One region of the Streptomyces amakusaensis genome, then DNA from elsewhere that is predicted to be linked to it. Evidence: riboswitches for the same ligand, from Rfam matches in the RefSeq annotation. Region 1 holds a riboswitch; the other holds the start of a gene.
What was found. A riboswitch is a leader RNA that binds a small molecule or an ion and turns the genes downstream of it on or off. The one in region 1 is predicted to bind glycine.

Region 1 (3,403 bases):
GCGAGCTGGACTCCGATGAAGAGGGCGGGCGGGTCCCCCTCCACGGAGGCGAGCGCCCGGCGGGCGGTGAGGACGTTTCCGGCCTGCTGGAACTCTCCGGCGGCGGCGGAGAGGAAGTCGATCGGCTCCTCCTGCCAGTCGGGTTCGAACATCCGGACCCGGCCGCCGGGGGCGGGACCGGCGGCCGGGGCGGGCGCTCCGGCCCGGCACAGCTCGGCGACGGCGGGCGGGGGGAGCGGCGCGCCGACGGTGCCGCCGGGGTTGACCGCGATGCCCAGCTGGGGGGGCAGGCCCCGGGCGAAGTCACGGGCGGGGGCGACGGTGAAGGACATGTGGGGGCCGACGCAGCTCATGAACTGCTGTTCGGAGCTGAAGACGGGGACATAGGGGAGGCCGTCGATCTCCATGGTGGGCAGATCGAGGTCCCGGCTCTCCGGGGAGCCGCCCCGGGGCAGGGGCACCCAGATCGGGCTGCGGCCGATCACCTCCACCAGCCGGGCTCCGGCCTGGGGGTCGCCGAGGGACGCGGTCAGCGTCTCCTCCAGCTCGTTCGCGGGCCAGCCGCCGCCGTAGGGCTGCGGATACGGGTGCGGATGCTCCGGAATGGTCATGTACTGGCCCTCTCCCCCGGCTCCGCCGGTCGTCCCCTCTGCTTTCTCCCCGACCCTAATGCCGACGGCGATCTCCGGGCACCGCCTCCCGGGTGCGGACCCGCCGGGGTGACCCCGGGCACGCGTGTACGAGCGGGGGCGGGGGGCGCGGGTGCGGAAACGGGGTCGGCGCGGAGGGGCGGGGGCCGGGCGTACGGGTGGGTCGGGGCTCAGGGGGGGCAGGGGTCAGGACGGTTCGAAGCCGAGCAGGGTCAGGGCGGAGGCCGCGTCGCGGTCGAGGAGGACGGCGGAGGAGCAGCCCGCCGGGAGACGGCCCGCCTCCGCGTCGGCGATCAGCCGGCCCACTCCACGCCGGTGGCGGGCGAAGGCGTATCCGGAGACTCCGCGACCGCGCTCGCGCTGGCCCTGCCGGGCGACCTTGGGCGGGACGTCGAGCAGCACCAGATGGAGCGCCGCGCCCCGGCGGCGGGCCCGGCGGGCCAGCCAGCGCCGCACCCAGGCCTGGGTGCCGCAGTCGTGGACCACGACGCTCTCGCCGGAGCGCAGGGCCCGGCGGAGCCCGGCGTAGTGCGCGAGGCGGACGAGGGGGCGGTAGACCGCGTACGGCAGGAAGCCCGGCGTCCACGCGTCCCAGCGGTCCCGGCTGTCCTGCGAGTCGATGCCCCGGCCGGCCGCCGCGCGGCGGATCAGGGTGGATTTCCCGCTGCCCGGCAGACCGGACACCACCACCAGGTCCCCGGCGGCGAACATCAGACGGCGCGGGCCGTGCCCCGAGCGGTCCCTGAGGTCGCGCAGTACGGGCGCGGCCCCCGCCCCCTCGCGGATTCCGCTGACCGCCGGCCGTGGCTGCGCGGGCACACCCGCGGTCGTGGCGTACGCACCGGAGTGCTGCAACGTCATCACACCCTCCCCCTTGTCAGGTCACCCACACACTTGCCCAAGAAGCGTAAAGAAATGGTAATGGGACGCAACTGATTTGCGTCCGAGGCGCGTACGGCGTGTGGCGTGTCGCTCCCCGGCCCCGGGCGGCCCCGCCCCGCGCGTCCCGGGCATCGCTCAGAACGACCGGGATCACACCCCCCACCAGCGCCGAATGCGTGCAATGATGTGCCCGCCAACTGCATACCGGCCGCTTGAATCCACGCGGGAGAGTCCCGGGCACCCCTGTGCCGGGCGCCGAAGGAGCAAGTTCCTCCCTTGAATCTCTCAGGCCCCGTACCGCGCGCGATGAGGCAGATCTGAAAAGCGAGTCGCCCCCGTGCGGCTCCACCCAAGGTGCAAGTCACGGCCACCGGTACGTACGGTCACCCGTACACACGGTCGCGACGAACCTCTCAGGTTCCGATGACAGATGGGGAGGGTCGTCCTCGCCCGCATGCCCTGGGAGCCTTTTTCATGAGCAACGCCCATCGTCAGACAGCGCTCGACGCCCTCCATCGCTCGCTGGGCGCGACCATGACCGACTTCGCCGGCTGGGACATGCCGCTGCGGTACGGCAGCGAGCGCGACGAGCACCTCGCCGTCCGCACCCGCGCCGGGCTCTTCGACCTCTCCCACATGGGCGAGATCACCGTCACCGGCCCCGGGGCCGCCGCGCTGCTGGACCACGCGCTGGTGGGGAACATCGGTTCGGTGGGGCTGGGCCGCGCCCGCTACACCATGATCTGCCGGGCGGACGGCGGCATCCTGGACGACCTGATCGTCTACCGGCTCGGCGAGACCGAGTACATGGTCGTCGCCAACGCCGGGAACGCCCAGATCGTGCTGGACGCGATCACCGAGCGGTCGGCCGGCTTCGACGCCGAGGTCCGTGACGACCGGGACGCCTACGCGCTGATCGCGATCCAGGGCCCCGAGTCCTCCGGAATCCTGAAGTCCGTCACCGACGCCGACCTGGACGGGCTGAAGTACTACGCGGGCCTGCCCGGCACCGTCGCGGGCGTCCCCGCGCTGATCGCCCGTACCGGCTACACCGGCGAGGACGGCTTCGAGCTGTTCGTCGAGCCCCGGTACGCGGAGTCCCTGTGGCGGGCGCTGACCGAGGCGGGCGAGCCGGCGGGCCTGGTGCCCTGCGGCCTCTCCTGCCGGGACACCCTGCGTCTGGAGGCGGGCATGCCGCTCTACGGGCACGAGCTGACCACCGACCTCACCCCCTTCGACGCGGGCCTGGGCCGGGTCGTCAAGTTCGAGAAGGCGGGCGACTTCGTCGGCCGCGAGGCCCTGACGGCCGCCGCCGAGCGGGCCGGGACCGCCCCGCCGCGCAAGCTGGTCGGGCTGATCGCGAAGGGCCGGCGGGTCCCCCGCGCCGGGTACCCGGTCGTCGCGGACGGAGCGGTGATCGGCGAGGTCACCTCCGGCGCCCCCTCCCCCACGCTGGGCAAGCCGATCGCCATCGCCTATGTGGACGCGGCCCACGCCGCCCCCGGCACCGAGGGCGTCGGCGTCGACATCCGCGGGACGCACGAGCCGTACGAGGTCGTCGCGCTGCCGTTCTACCAGCGCGAGAAGTGACGATTCCGCTCCACGGACTCGTACAGAGCCTCGCACGAAGCGGCGCTCCGGCCCCAGAAGTGACCAGCGGCACGCCCGCACGCCCCCAGCCCGTTCATCCGCCCTTCCCGCGTACAGGAGAATTCAGGTCATGAGCAACCCCCAGCAGCTGCGCTACAGCAAGGAGCACGAGTGGCTGTCGGACGCCGAGAACGGCGTGTCGACGGTCGGGATCACGGAGTTCGCCGCGAGCGCGCTCGGTGACGTCGTGTACGCCCAGCTCCCCCAGGTGGGCGACACCG
Region 2 (3,403 bases), on a different contig from region 1:
TCGTCGGCGGTCTTGACCACCACCACCTTCATCCCGGCCATCACGGCGCTGGCGGCGTTGGTGCCGTGCGCGGAGGACGGGATCAGGCAGACCGTGCGCTGCTCGTCGCCGTTGGCGCGGTGGTACGCGCGGACGGCAAGCAGTCCGGCGAGTTCGCCCTGCGAGCCGGCGTTGGGCTGGATGGAAACCTTGTCGTAGCCGGTGACCTCGGCGAGGCGCTCCTCCAGCTCATGGATGAGGGTGAGGTATCCGGCGGCCTGGTCGACCGGCGCGAAGGGGTGGATCTGGCCGAACTCGGGCCAGGTGACCGGCTCCATCTCGGTGGTCGCGTTCAGCTTCATGGTGCAGGAGCCGAGCGGGATCATGCCGCGGTCCAGCGCGTAGTCGCGGTCGGAGAGCCGGCGCAGATAGCGCAGCATCGCCGTCTCGGAACGGTGCTGGTGGAAGACCGGGTGGGTGAGGTAGTCGTCGGTCCGCAGCAGAGCGGCCGGCAGGGTGTCCTCGGTGGTCCCGTCCAGCGCCTCGACGTCCCCGCTCACGCCGAAGGCGGCCCACACCGCGGCGAGATGCGTGCGCAGGGTGGTCTCGTCACAGGCGACGGAGACATGGGAGTCGTCGACCAGGCGCAGATTGACCCCGCCCTCACGGGCGGCAGCGACCACCTCGGCCGCCCGGCCCGGCACCCGCACGGTCAGGGTGTCGAAGTACGAGCCGTGCACGACCTCCACACCGCCCGCCTCCAGACCGGCGGCGAGCAGGGTGGCGTAGCGGTGGGTGCGCCGGGCGATGGTGCGCAGCCCGTCGGGGCCGTGGTAGACCGCGTACATCCCCGCCATCACGGCGAGCAGCACCTGCGCGGTGCAGATGTTGCTGGTCGCCTTCTCCCGGCGGATGTGCTGCTCACGGGTCTGGAGCGCGAGCCGGTACGCCTTGTTCCCGTCGGCGTCGACGGAGACTCCGACAAGGCGGCCGGGCAGGCTGCGGGCGAACTTCTCGCGTACGGCCATGAAGCCGGCGTGCGGGCCGCCGAAGCCCATCGGCACGCCGAAGCGCTGGGTGGTGCCCACGGCGATGTCCGCGCCCAGCTCGCCGGGCGAGGTGAGCAGGGTCAGCGCCAGCAGGTCGGCGGCGACGGTGACGATCGCGCCGAGGCCCTGGGCCTGCTCGATGACCGGCTTGAGGTCGCGCACGGCACCGGACGCGCCCGGGTACTGGAGCAGCACGCCGAAGACGCCGCGCTCGGCGATGTCGGCGGGCACACCCTGGGAGAGGTCGGCGGTGACGACCTCGACGCCGGTCGGCTCGGCGCGGGTCTCGATCACCGCGAGGGTCTGCGGCAGTACGTCGGAGTCGACGAGGAAGACGCCGTTCTTGACCTTGCCGACACGGCGGGCGAGCGACATGGCCTCGGCGGCGGCGGTGCCCTCGTCGAGCAGGGAGGCTCCGGAGGTGGGCAGTCCGGTCAGCTCGGCGACCATGGTCTGGAAGTTCAGCAGGGCCTCCAGACGGCCCTGGGAGATCTCCGGCTGGTAGGGCGTGTACGCCGTGTACCAGGCGGGGTTCTCCATGACGTTGCGCAGGATGACCGGGGGTGTGAAGGTGCCGTGGTAGCCGAGGCCGATCATCGGGGCGAGCACCGTGTTGCGGTCGGCGAGGGTGCGCAGCTCGGCCAGTACCTCGGCCTCGGTGCGCGCCTCCGGGAGCCCCAGCACGCCGGCGGTCTTGATGACGTCGGGGACCGCGGCGGCGGTCAGCTCGTCCAGCGAGCCGTATCCCACCTGAGCCAGCATCTTGGCCTGGGCTCCGGCGTCGGGCCCGATGTGGCGCTGTTCGAACGGGATGCCCTGTTCGAGGCTGGCGAGCGGAATGCGGTTGGCGGTCATGTAGGAGGCCTCCTGGTCTGACGCGACCTGCGAGAGGCACCACCGCACGCGGGGTGCCCTGGACGGGCCTCCCCCTCTGTCATCTCAACCTGAGAGCTTCACCGGAGCGCCCGACAGCGACGCCCCGACTTTCACCGTCGGTGAGAGCGGATGCCGTCCGACGCCCGCCCTGCTTTCCAGAGTGACCTCGTCCACGCGGTACAGGTGCCTGAGAGATTCCGGGGAGGATTTGCTCCTTCGGCGCCACCGTCGTCCTGCCGGTGGACTCTCCCGCGCGGGGTCAGCAGCCGCTTGCCAGCCTACCAGCGTGACCTTTCAACAATCGCTCAAGTGGCCGACAGCTTCGATGTGCCCTTTCGTATGGGTTGAAGACCAGTTGCGACCATATGGAGGGACCGTGCAGACCGATATCGATCCGCGCAGCCTGATCGGCCGCAAGGCGTTCGACCGCGACGGGGCCAAGATCGGCACCATCGACGAGGTGTACCTGGACGACGCGACCGGTACACCCGAATGGGCGGCGGTGCGCACCGGGCTCTTCAGCCGGGACGCTTTCGTCCCGCTGGAGCCGAGCACCTTCGCCGATGACATCCTGCGTGTCCCCTACGAGCGCTCCCTGATCAAGGACGCGCCGGACTTCGGCGTCGGCCGTCATCTCTCCCCCGAGCAGGAGATCCAGCTCTACCAGCACTACGGCCTCGAACTCTCGGCGTCCCCGGAGTCCCCCGCACCGCCCCCGGAGGACCGTTCCTTCGGCCGGGTGGCGGGCGAGGAGGACTGACCCCCGGCGGACTGCTCCCCGGCGGCCGGCTCCGGCGCGGGACCGGCCGGCTCGACCAGGGGAAGCGGCTCGGAGGGCGTCAGCTCCGGATCGTCGATCCGGAAGGTGCGCACCCGGCCGGGGGGCGAGTCCGGGCGCTCGAAGCGCACGGTGACCCGGCCGACGCCGCTGCCCTGCACCCACCCGGGCCCGTACAGGGCGTGGCGCACATCGTCCCCGGGGGACCAGCGCCGCCCGGCGGGTACGGGGGGCTCCTCCGGCCCGCCCTCGGCCGGGGCCGGGGCCGGGGGAGCCTCCGCCGCCTCCGGCCCCGCCGCCGTATCCGTATCCGCCGTATCCGCCGTCTCCGCGTCCACCTCCACCGGAACGGATCCGTCCGGCGGCGGGGCGACCGCCGGGACGCCGACGGCGGCCTGGGCGAAGAGATCCTCCTGGGTGTAGTCGGCGAGGCCGGACACCCCGACGCCCAGCAGCCGGATCCCGCCCGTGGTGTCCACGGACTCCAGCAGTCTGGCCGCCGCCTCGCGGACCACCGCCGGGTCGTCGGTGGGGCCCCGGAGCGTCTCGGAGCGGGTCAGCGTCGAGAAGTCGTACCGCCGCACCTTCAGCACGATCGTCCGGCCCGAGTGCCCGGACTCCCGCAGCCGCCGGACGCACCGCCCGGCGAGCCGCTCCACCTCGCCGCGGATCCGCACCCGGTCGTGCAGATCCACATCGAAGGTGTCCTCCACCGAGACCG

Region 2: linked by a shared signal. The riboswitch ahead of gcvP (aminomethyl-transferring glycine dehydrogenase) and the one ahead of gcvT (glycine cleavage system aminomethyltransferase GcvT) in region 1 are both predicted to bind glycine.

The regions. Positions count from the first base shown of each region.
Region 1 is NZ_BAAASB010000002.1:329,209-332,611, reverse strand. Features, by position in the region: gene ABD371_RS04030 (enhanced serine sensitivity protein SseB) at 1-611, opposite strand, end outside; gene ABD371_RS04025 (AAA family ATPase) at 837-1,511, opposite strand; glycine riboswitch at 1,746-1,842, shown strand; gene gcvT (glycine cleavage system aminomethyltransferase GcvT) at 2,007-3,122, shown strand; gene gcvH (glycine cleavage system protein GcvH) at 3,253-3,403, shown strand, end outside.
Region 2 is NZ_BAAASB010000015.1:9,725-13,127, reverse strand. Features, by position in the region: gene gcvP (aminomethyl-transferring glycine dehydrogenase) at 1-1,883, opposite strand, end outside; glycine riboswitch at 2,070-2,166, opposite strand; gene ABD371_RS25060 (PRC-barrel domain-containing protein) at 2,281-2,664, shown strand; gene ABD371_RS25055 (DNA polymerase IV) at 2,574-3,403, opposite strand, start outside.